2 regions of the Labrys sp. HAY1-8F genome follow, and region 1 is predicted to be linked to the other one. Evidence: riboswitches for the same ligand, from Rfam matches in the RefSeq annotation. Region 1 holds a riboswitch; the other holds the start of a gene.
What was found. Region 1 has a riboswitch for cobalamin ahead of ACR9ZN_RS15545 (ABC transporter substrate-binding protein). Riboswitches for the same ligand answer to the same signal wherever they lie in the genome.
Positions count from the first base shown of each region.

Region 2: another riboswitch for cobalamin. It lies ahead of ACR9ZN_RS04500 (TonB-dependent receptor plug domain-containing protein); the one in region 1 lies ahead of ACR9ZN_RS15545 (ABC transporter substrate-binding protein).

Region 1 is NZ_JBPGWZ010000002.1:1,406,789-1,412,534, forward strand. It holds gene ACR9ZN_RS15540 (FecCD family ABC transporter permease) at 1-689, opposite strand, end outside; gene ACR9ZN_RS15545 (ABC transporter substrate-binding protein) at 691-1,749, opposite strand; cobalamin riboswitch at 1,941-2,171, opposite strand; gene ACR9ZN_RS15550 (CobW family GTP-binding protein) at 2,280-3,248, opposite strand; gene recQ (DNA helicase RecQ) at 3,519-5,375, shown strand; gene ACR9ZN_RS15560 (acyl-[ACP]--phospholipid O-acyltransferase) at 5,650-5,746, shown strand, end outside.
Region 2 is NZ_JBPGWZ010000001.1:983,323-989,068, reverse strand. It holds gene ACR9ZN_RS04520 (MFS transporter) at 1-462, shown strand, start outside; gene ACR9ZN_RS04515 (hypothetical protein) at 572-847, opposite strand; gene ACR9ZN_RS04510 (hypothetical protein) at 1,342-2,799, opposite strand; gene ACR9ZN_RS04505 (Ros/MucR family transcriptional regulator) at 3,818-4,282, shown strand; cobalamin riboswitch at 4,444-4,640, shown strand; gene ACR9ZN_RS04500 (TonB-dependent receptor plug domain-containing protein) at 4,753-5,746, shown strand, end outside.

The DNA of each region.
Region 1 (5,746 bases):
GTGCCGAAGGTGAAGGCATCAAGCGCGCGAGCGTGCCAGAGGCAGACCAGCAGCCCCACGGCCGTGATCGGCAGGGCCAGCCAGACATCCGGCCAGCGCACGCCCGAAAGATTGCCCAGCAGCCAGAACATGATGCCCCGCGCCTGTTCGGCATTGGCCGCCTTGGTGACGATGAAGGAGGTCAGGGCATTGAAAAGCTGAGACCCAGCCACGCCGGCGAGGATCACCGCGCCGGTTCCGCGCCCCGATCGCATCGCCAGCAAGGCGACGAAACCGAAGGCCACCAGCGCACCGAGAAAGGCGCCGGCCGGCAGGCTCAAAAATCCTGCGCCGAGGCCGAGAATGGCGACCCCAACTGCCCCCGTCGATGCCCCGGCCGAGATGCCGAGCACATAGGGATCGGCCAGGACATTGCGCAGCAGCGACTGCAGCACGACACCCGACAGCGCCAGGGCCGCGCCGCAGCAGGCCGCGACGACGGCGCGGCTCAGCCTGTAGTTCCACACGATGCCTTCATCGATGCGATCGAGAATGTAGCCGGCCCCCCACAGGCGGTTGGCCGCCGTCTTGGCCACCACCTCCATCGGGATGGCCGTCTCGCCGATGGCGGCGCCCAGCCAGAGCGCCAACACCAGCACGGCCAGCGCCAGCATGCCGATTGCCAGCAATCGCGTGACAGCGCGGTTCATCTCAACGCTTCAGGCCGAAACGCTGGATGGCATTGGCGAGCATCTCGATGCCGTCGACGACACGCACGCTCGGCTGCATGGCCTGGACGTCCATTTCCACGACATGGCCCTGCTTGACGGCCGGCATCAGGCTCGCCACCGGATCGGTCTTGAGGAAATTGAGCTTCACGGCGATGTCGTCGGCGGGATAGCGGCGACGGTCCATCCTGCCGGCGACGATGATGGTGGGATCGGCCTTGGCGACGGTCTCCCAACCGACGCTCGGCCATTCCTCCTCGCTTTCCACGATGTTCCGGACAGCCAGGACGGACATGATGTAGCCTGGGACGCTGTTCTTGCCGGCCATATAGGGATCGACATCGACCTTGGCGCTCGAAAACCAGAAGGCAGCCGAGACCTTGCCATCGCCGGCGGCGATCTTGCGGCGGGCAGCTTCCTCGCGTGCCTTCAGGTCCGCGATGACCTTCGAGCCGCGCTCCTGCACGTCGAAGATCTCGGCGAGTTCCCTGATCTCCTGATAGACCAGATCCATGGTGAAAAGGGTGCCGCGGGTGCCGTCGCCACCGCTGGAATTGTCCTTGCCGACGCAATCAGCGGGCGAAACATAGGTCTGGACACCTAGTTCCTCGAACTGCTCGGGCTTGCCGACGATGCCACTGGGGCCGACATGCCACTGGAACTGGGCGGTCACGAGGTCGGGTTTCTTGGCGATTACGCTTTCGAAGCTCGGATCATTGTCGGCCAGGCGCGGAATCTTGACGTTGGCCTCTTCATAGCCCGGCAGAACCGGGCCGAACCAGACGGCCGTCCCCACCACCTTGTCGGCAAGACCGAGAAGGTAGAGAACCTCCGTACCGCTCTGACCGACGGAGACAGTGCGCTGCGGAGCATGGTCGAAGGTGACGGTGCGTCCGCAATTGGTGATCTTGAGCGGATATTTGGTCGCCTGGGCGGCGGCTGGATCGATGCTCAGCGTCAGGCTGAAGCCGGCCGCAAGCATGACGGCGAAGCTCGACCAGCAGGCCTTGCTCCAGCGGGCCCTTGTCTTGGGAAAAGTCATGACGTTCTCTCGGTTCGCGATAGGAAGATGGCGCTGTTCGGCGCAGGGCCGAAAACGGGAAACGCCCTCAGGCCAAGCTATGGCAGAGGGTCTGATGGCGCGAAGCGGAGGGAACAGGTGGGCGACGGCCCGAGATGGCGGGAAGAAACGTCACATTGTCTCCTGTTCCGGGCATCCCCGCCCGTGACATGGGATTGATCGAGATGACGGCAGGTTTCCTGGCTCACGGATATCGGCCTTGCCTCTGCCTTCCCATGGGGTCACCCACAGTGGCATGGCGCTTTTGGCGCCACGAGGATGCTCGGCAATCCGCCTACAGTTGCGGGGGCAGCCACGGCATGGGCTTCGAGAAAGCCGGACCGTGTTCCCTATTACTCCCATCGGGCTCGCACCCGACGGGAACCGTCAGTGCCACAGTTACCGGGGTGTCCCGATCGCGGTCAAGCGAATATGCAAAGCGGGTGGCGGCCGATGGCGAGCCCTGTTTTCCCGCCTCAGCACGCGCCTTCCCTCACCTGGAGCAAAACGCTTTAGGCCCGACAGGCCAGGAACCCCTGTTCGATCACGTCTTTCGGCAGATTACGCCCGATGAACACCAAACGGCTCCTGCGCTCCTCTTCCGGCTTCCAGGGGCGCTGATGATCGCCCTCGATCAGCATATGCACACCCTGCACCACGAAGCGCTGGGGATCGCCGTCGAAGGCGATGATGCCTTTCAGCCGAAGCATGTCGGTGCCGAATTGCTGCACGATCATGTTCAGCCAGGGCATGAACTTGCCGGGGTCGAGCGGCTCGCGGGCAACGAGGGCGAAGCTGCCGACATGGTCGTCATGCTCATGGTCATGGAATCCTGCAAGAAAATCGGGTTCGGCTTCCAGGATGCGGTCGAGGTCGAAGGCACCGCGATCCAGCACCTTGTCGAGCGCGATATCGCAGCGGCGTGTCTCGTGGAGGGTAGCGGTGGGATTGATGCGGCGGATCCGCTTCACCACCCGTTCGAGTTCCCTGGCCGTGACCAGATCGGTCTTGTTGAGGAGGATCGTATCGGCAAAGGCGAGCTGCTCCTGGGCCTCATGCGCTGTCTCGATTTCGCCAAGCAGATGCCTGGCGTCGACCACGGTGACGATCGAATCGAGCCTGGTCTTGGCGCGCACATCGTCGTCGACGAAGAAAGTCTGGGCGACCGGCGCGGGATCGGCCAGCCCGGTCGTCTCGATCAGGATGGCATCGAAGCGGTCGCGCCGGCGCATCAGACCCTCGATGATGCGGATAAGATCGCCGCGCACCGTGCAGCAAATGCAACCATTGTTCATCTCGAAGATCTCCTCGTCGGTATCGACGACGAGATCATTGTCGATGCCGACTTCGCCGAACTCGTTGACGATGACAGCATATTTCCTGCCGTGGCTCTCGGTCAGGATGCGGTTGAGAAGCGTGGTCTTGCCTGCTCCGAGATAGCCAGTGAGGACGGTGACGGGTGTCTGCGGCGCGGGCTGCATGATGTCGGAATTCCTTGATCCGTTGCGAGCGCCCCCGGACATGACGATGCCGCGGGCGCCAGAATGGGCTTCATTTGTATGAAACGTTATAACATAACTATCTCTATCTCGGCAGACCGTCAACGGTGTTGCGGGTGTAACCCGCCTTCTGGCCGAAGGGCACATTGCCGGCATTCGCGACCGCGACCGCTCCACGGCAATTGCCTGTCAGCGTGGGAAATTGACGCGGGAGATTTTCGAATCATGGCCCCTGTCGGGTAAGTGTCCATGATGTCCCTGGAATGGAATCAGGCTCCAAAGGTGCATCCTGCAGGCATGACCCGCTCTTCTCCTCAAGATCCTCTCTCCGTCCTCAACGCCATATTCGGCTACAGCGCCTTTCGCGGCCAGCAGGAGGCGGTGGTGCGCCATGTCACCGAGGGCGGCGATGCGGTGGTGCTGTTCCCGACCGGGGCCGGCAAGTCGCTGTGCTACCAGATCCCGGCTTTGTGCCGGCGCGGCGTCGGCATCGTGGTCTCGCCGCTGATCGCCCTGATGCGCGACCAGGTCGAGGCGCTCAAACAGGCTGGCGTGCGCGCGGCGGCGCTCAATTCCTCGCTGTCGCGCGAGGAAGCCTACAAGGTCCGCCGCTCCCTGATGGACGGCAAGCTCGACCTGCTCTACGTCGCCCCCGAGCGTGTGGCGACACAGGGTTTCCAGTCGCTGATCGCCGATGCCGACATCGCGCTCTTCGCCATCGACGAGGCCCATTGCGTCAGCCAATGGGGTCACGACTTCCGGCCCGAATATCGCGAACTCGGCGGCCTCGCCGCTTCCTTCCCCGGTGTGCCCCGCATCGCCCTCACTGCCACGGCCGACCCGGTCACTCGCGCCGACATCATCGAGCGGCTCGGTCTCAACGAGGCCGAGGTCTTCGCCACCAGCTTCGACCGGCCCAACATCAGCTACGCCATCGTCGAGCGTGACAACGCCCGCCGGCAATTGCTGGCCTTCCTGGCTGCGCACAAGGGCAATAGCGGTATCGTCTACTGCCTATCGCGCGCCAAGGTCGAGGAAACGGCGCAATGGCTGAACGAGCAGGGTATCCGCGCTTTACCCTATCATGCGGGCCTGGAAGTGGCTGTTCGTAGCGCCAACCAGGACGCCTTCCTGGAGGAGGAAGATCTCTGCCTGGTCGCTACGGTTGCCTTCGGCATGGGCATCGACAAGCCTGATGTACGCTATGTCGCCCATCTCGATATCCCGGCCTCGGTGGAAGCCTATTACCAGGAGACGGGCCGCGCGGGGCGCGATGGCCTACCCTCGGATGCCTGGATGAGCTACGGCATGGCCGATGTGGTACAGCGCCGCCGCATGATCCAGGAGGGCAATGCGCCGGAGACGGTGAAGCGGGTCGAACTCGGCAAGCTCAACGCCCTGCTCGGCATCTGCGAAACCGCCGAATGCCGGCGCAAGGCCATCCTCGCTCATTTCGGCGAGACCCATCCCGGCCGTTGCGGCAATTGCGATACCTGCCTTTCGCCGGTCGAGAGCTGGGACGGCACCGATGCCGCGGTCAAGGCGATGGCCGCTATCTACCGCACCGGTCAGATGTTCGGCGCCGCCCATATCATCGACGTGCTCACCGGCAAGGTCACGGAGAAAGTCCAGCGCTTCGGCCACGACAACCAGCCTGTCTTCGGGGCCGGCAAGGACATCGAGGCGCGTACCTGGCAATCTGTGCTGCGCCAGCTCACCGCCGCCGGCCTCGTCAATGTCAACCACGAGGCTCATGGCGCCCTGATCCTCGCCGAAGAGGCCCGGGCCGTGTTCAAGGGCGAGCGGCAAATCGTCTTCCGCCGCGACCGGCCACGCAAGAGCACCGAGGCAAAACGCGCTCGGCGGGGTGAGGTCGAGATGTCGGAACGCGACGGCGCCCTGTTCGCCGCCCTTCGCACCGAGCGCAGTCGACTCGCCCGCGAGCAAAGCGTGCCGCCCTACATGATCTTTGCCGACACCACATTGCGCGCCATGGCGAGCGAGCGCCCCGGCACCCTGCCCGAATTTCTGGCCCTACCGGGCGTGGGGCAGGCGAAGCTGGAGCGCTACGGCGAACTCTTCCTGGAAGTCGTCAGGCGCGAAGGCTAAAGCGTTTTGCGAAGAGACGGGATCACCAAGAATTGCAAAGACGCGTCGAAACAAAGAGTTAGAGGAAATAAGCGTTCACACTTGAACGCGTTTTGCTCTAGGATGGCCACGCGATACCGATGGCTCCAGCCATTGTGCAGCGGCGCACATGCCGGACCTGCGCCAACCTCCCCCGCCTTGACGCCGTTTACCATACATTTTAAGTTAGTGAACGAACGCTAACTTAAATGCGATTCTCCCGCGCCCGGTACGCGCCCATCCAGGAACCACGCCGATGCTCGCATCGCTGATGTCCGCCCGCCGCTTCTGGCCCCTGTTCTGGAGCCAGTTCTTCAGCGCCTTCAACGACAATTTCATCAAACAGGCCCTGA
Region 2 (5,746 bases), on a different contig from region 1:
TTCGGCTTGGCCACGCAGACGGCCCAGATCTATCAGTTCGTCTTCTTCGCGGCCGTCGCATCCGGTACCATTGCCGGCGGGCCGATCGGTGACAGGCTCGGGCGCAAAGTCGTGATCTGGGTTTCGATCCTTGGCGTGCTGCCATTCACCCTGCTGCTGCCGCATGTCGGCCTGACCGCAACCGCCGTGCTGAGCGTGATCATCGGCTTCGTGATCTCCTCAGCCTTCCCGGCGATCGTGGTCTATGGGCAGGAGCTGATGCCGGGCCGTGTGGGCATGGTATCGGGCCTGTTCTTCGGCTTCATTTTCGGGATCGGTGGCATCGGGGCAGCCGCACTCGGCACGTTAGCGGACCGGACCGGCATCGACTTCGTGTTCCAGCTCTGTGCCTTCCTGCCGGCACTCGGCATTCTCACGGTGTTGCTGCCGAACCTGCGAGGGCACGAGTCATCGCAGGCATGAGGGGCTGGCAGCGGCGCTCACTTTGCTGTGCGGCATCTGAGCCTGGAACAGAAGTTCGGGCATAAGTCCCAGGGATAGCGAGCCCACGTGCGCGAGAGCGCGCGCGGGATCACTGGTCGAAGGCTTTGACCACCGTAGATACGAAGAGGGACGTGACAAAGAGCAAGAGCACCAGTGCCCCTATACGGGCGAACAGCCGGGACGAAGCCATGAATCTGAAGCGCGAGGCGAGCCCGGCGCCGATCATGGTCCAGACGAGGCCTGCCGATGGGATGAGTACCGACAACCAGCAAAGATAGGGAAGGGCGGCCCATATCTGGCCGTCGCGCAGGTGCGGTACGATCGACAGCGTGAACAAGAGTGCCTTGGGATTGAGGAGCGTCACGAGGAAAATGTCGCGACTGCCCGATCACTGGCCAAGGCTGCATTTATTGGTGTGATTCCGGCGATAACAGCGACTGCGGCTGCTTTACGCTTCATTGTTCCTCCCTCCACTGACAATACGAAACCACACCGGCCGCAAGTCTGCTGCTTGCAGTCACAAGGCTTGTTCGGATTTCAGCGCTGTATTTATTCTTGAGTTGGCGAATTGGGACTTCTTGTTTCTGCTGCCGACATAGGGGGCCAAGAGCATTGATTGGCCACGCTAGCGTTTGCCGCGCGCAGAACATCGTCCGGTTGGACTATCGCTGTAGTTGCGATCGTCATTTTGGAAACGCCCATGGCGTGCATCCACGGCGGCATCGCTTCTCGATGCCGATCGTAAGGCCGCTAACCGCGACGGCCTGAAAAGGACGGGACACCAATACCCAGTCTGGTGTGGCACCGGCTGAAATAGCAGCCGACGCCTGACAACTCAGTGGCATGTTACGGCAGGTCTTAGATGAGCTCCATTCGATGCAGCTTTATACCAAGGCGGCGTTCGTCCGAATTGATGCCGAGCGTGTTGGGACTAATCGCGGTGTCCATGCCGATCGAAATTTCCAGTATCGAACCTGCCGGAGCCGGTGGGAGGGCAATCTGCAATTCGCACGTTTCGGCGTTTGCCAATACAATTTTCTCGGTGAGGCCGACGGGTTGTGAAGAAATAACCAGTTCCTGTGGGTGATCCGCATCCGGTACAAAGGCGCTGAGTGTCAGAACCAGTGTCGATGCCGTCCCGTCATTGCAGGCAGGTACCTGAAGAACAGCCAATATGCCGTCGCTCCAGACGCCATCCGGTTCTGTTCCGCTCCAGCCGAACACGCAATAGGGTTGGATATTCGTCGTTGCTTCGCCTCGCGAGAGCGGCGAGAGGGCAGTGGCCGTCGCGGGCGGCGGAAGCCCCCAGTTCGCCCCGAATAGACGACGCACCGGGAGACCTGGGGAAGGAAGACTTGGCGTTTGAACGGCTTGATCGAGCAGGTCCCCCCAGAAGGGAGCGCTCGAAGCCCTGCCATCGATGCGCTGAAACGGGCCAACCACGCCGGGTTCGACAAACTCCACATCGGGGTCGATCAGCCGGCTGGCGGGCTTGTCGAAATACATGGCTTCTGTCGCGACACTTGATGAAAGAGTGACGACTGCCCCAAGCCAGGGAGCCGTCATCAAGGCGTAGATGTTGTCGCGCGTAAAGCGGCTTCTGGGCAAGGCGCGATGCAGCGTCGCAAGATCGGGATTGCCAGGAGCATAGGGATGCGGCTTTAGCAGAATTTGGCGTCCGGCAGCGATCTCGTTCAATCGATGGGCAAAAGGCGTTGCGCTTTGAATGCGGCTCCCGGCAATCAGGCTGCTGTCATCGGGAACTTGTCCTGCGAACACGATTGCCTCCGGCTGGGCAGGGAGCGGCTGAATTCGGGCTCTAAGGTCTGCTGCGCCGGCAGCAATCTGTTTTGACGGAACGGATTGTTCGGCAAGCAACGTCTGGAGCACGGGATCGTTGCTGCGCATTCGCAAGAACAAATCCTCACAGAAGCGGATGGGATCAATCGAGATATCGATCAGTCTTTGTCCGTGTGCATGCAGACCACGTATGAGATTGGGAGGCATCTCGAAGCCCAGCACCAGATCAAAGGCTCGAAGCCGGGCAAGTGTCGGCATGATCAGGTTGCTGACGTCAGGGTGGGAAAAGACATGCGCCCAGCCACTTTTGTCCCGCGGCCAACCATGCCGTGCTGCGAGATCCTCGAGCAGGGTGGGGCCGCCATCCGCCAGGATCGAGACACGCTCGACCTCGACGCGAAGTGGTCGCAAAATCTGAAGGAACCGATTGTAGAACCAGTGGCCAATGACGGGATCGGCTTCCGGCATGCCGAGCACGCTGGAACGAAAAATGTCGTGGATGGTTGCTATTCTCATCGGTCTTTATTGGCCGAAAGGTGTTGCGGGAAATATAGTCGATTGGCGTAGCATTCGGTGAATTTTATCGATGCTGGAAGGTGCGGCCAATAGCAATGCAGGATAGGGATCAAGATTGGATTATCCTGGATCTTTGATCCCAGCTTTGATGGAGCATGCATATCGTCTGAAACAAGGGATGCGGTGTAGGCCAGATTCTGTATGGGAGCGCCACAACGACAGAGATGCTCGCCGACGATACAGTATCCGCTGTGTCACCATCTCGGCGCCCTGCCGGAATCATGGGATCGGTGACGCCAGCATTTTACAAGTGGAAGGCGCAATACGGCGGCATGAATGTATCGCTGGCTAGGCAGATGAAGGAATGAGAACGCAGAACTCAAACCGATGCTAGCGCATGTGATGTTCGACAATGTCGCGGAGGGATCTGGTGGGAAAGAAATGGTGACGCCCCCTGTCGCGCGGAAAGCCGTCAGCACATCCGGTCGAACCCAGGGAATGAGCGACCGGCGGGCATGTGAAGCCGTCGGTTGCGCTGCCGCCGCATGATGATCCGATGCATAACACTCGCTCCAACCACGCCACGCTTCGGGAGTGTATGCAAGTCATTGCACACGAACGCCGCCGTTTCTGCCAGGGTGCCTCTTGCGCGAGGTTGCGACCGTGGGCTTCTCCAAAGGTAGGAACGTTGCTGGCATGAACCCTGGCGGATGGGCGCGGCAGGTTGTCTGTCTTGAGGAGATTGATCTTCGTTCGAGAACGGGCCGATGTAAATCGAATGCTCTCAGACGACCCTCCTTTATCTGGATTTGTTCAAAGAGAACCGCTGGTGGCAGCAAAATCCGAGAAAACTCAAAATAGTGGTGGCGAGGACTTCGATTGTTTACGGAGCGTCCTTTACACTGGCCCACAATTGCCTGAGAATCCAAGATGGCGCAGCGATCGGGTCCACAATGCTGCGCTCATAAAGAAAAACGTCACTCACTTCGATATCAACACAACAAGAAAGTGATTGAACATGCTTGAAGAAGACACGAGTTTGCTCGACCTGACCGCCGACATCGTCTCCGCCTATGTAGCCAACAATCAGGTCGCCACAGCTTCCCTCGCGGATCTGATCCGTTCGGTGCATGGAAGCCTTACTGGTCTGAATAGTCCAAAGCCGGTTGAAGCAGACAGACCGCTGACGCCTGCCGTTCCGATCAGGAAGTCCGTCACCCCGGATCATCTGATCTGTTTGGAAGACGGTCGCAAATTCAAATCGCTGACGCGGCATCTGCGAACAGCCTATGACCTGACGCCGGTGCAGTATCGGGAAAAGTGGCGGCTACCCAGCGACTACCCCATGGTTGCACCAAACTATTCGGCTCATCGCTCTCGCCTCGCAAGGGAACTCGGCCTTGGCCAAGTGCGCCAGAAAGCCAAGAGCGAGCCACCGCCGCCTCCCGCCCCAAGCAAGGGCAGAAGGAAAAAGGCGTCATAGACGCTCGTCACCTCGGTCCAACGACGATCCCGATTCTCGCCGGCTCCAGCAGGGCCGGCGAGTACGATCCAAACCAGGTAGATGGAGCACAAGCTTTCCCTGAAATCGTCCAGGATTGCACAGGACGGGATTTCCAGTGCTTGACAGTTGCGACCCTGTCACCCTAGCGTCACGTCGACGGTTCCCCTCGGGGATAATAGGGAACGCGGAGAAGTGAGAAATCATTTCGAACCGTGGCTGCCCCCGCAACTGTAGGCGGTGAGTCCTTCGTTACATGCCACTGGGATCAGGCCCGGGAAGGCGACGAGGCGTACGACGACCCGTGAGCCAGGAGACCTGCCGTCACAATGGTCACGCGCGGTAACATTGGGCGGGGGTCCTCAATGGTGGTCGATCCACATGTCCTTATGGGACAGCGGGAGGGACTTCAATCGCAGTGACGGCCATTGGCTATCCTGCTTGAGGTCTTCATGGACTCGACTATTTCACGCCTGCAACGCGCGGTTTTGACAGCCGGCATCGTTGGGACGTCCTGCATTCTGGCGACGCATGCTCTGGCGCAGAGTACGGGAACACCGCCCGAGCCGATCGAACTGGATCCGGTCTATGTCAATTCTGCCACGCTGACGCTGACACCTGCCAGTCAGATAGGCAGTTCGGTCACGGTAATCACGGCAGATGACATCGCCAAACAGCAACGGCGCACCGTCAACGACGTACTGAGCGCCGTGCCCGGCCTCAATCTCGTGCAGTCAGGCGGCCCGGGCACCCAGACCTCCATCTTCATGCGCGGAACCAATTCCAACCATGTCAAGGTGCTCATCGACGGCATCGATGTTTCCAATCCTGCCGTTCCCAATGCTGCCGCCGATCTTGGCCAATTGCTGACCGGTGACATTGAGCGCATCGAAATTCTGCGTGGACCGCAAGGCGGACTCTATGGCGCCGACGCCATCGGAGGCGTCATCTCGATCACCATGAAGAAAGGCTCAGGCGCCCCCAAGCTGACGGCCAGTGTCGAAGGCGGATCACATGGCACGTTCAATCAACGCGCGGGAGTGAGCGGCTCGGCTTCGATTTTCAACTACACCTTCGGTATCGAGCATTTTCGTTCGACGGACACACCGGTCACGCCCTGGGAACTTCTCGTATCCGGCACCGTCGCGCGCCCCAACTACTATGACAATTACACCTATTCCGGCCGGGTCGGTGCCGATCTGACGGATAATTTCTCCGTCAACGTCATTGCCCGCTACACCAACTCCAAGCTCGGTTTCACCAGCGACGGCTATGGAGCGTGCTTTTGCGCGCCCAACCCTTCACGCACCTGGCTGTCGAACCATCAATTGTTCACGCGTGCCGAGGGTATCTGGCATTCGCTCGATAATCGCTACCGAACCATATTCGGCGTTTCCTACAGCAATCTATGGAGCCGGAACGTCTATCCGCCGGTGACCTTCACGG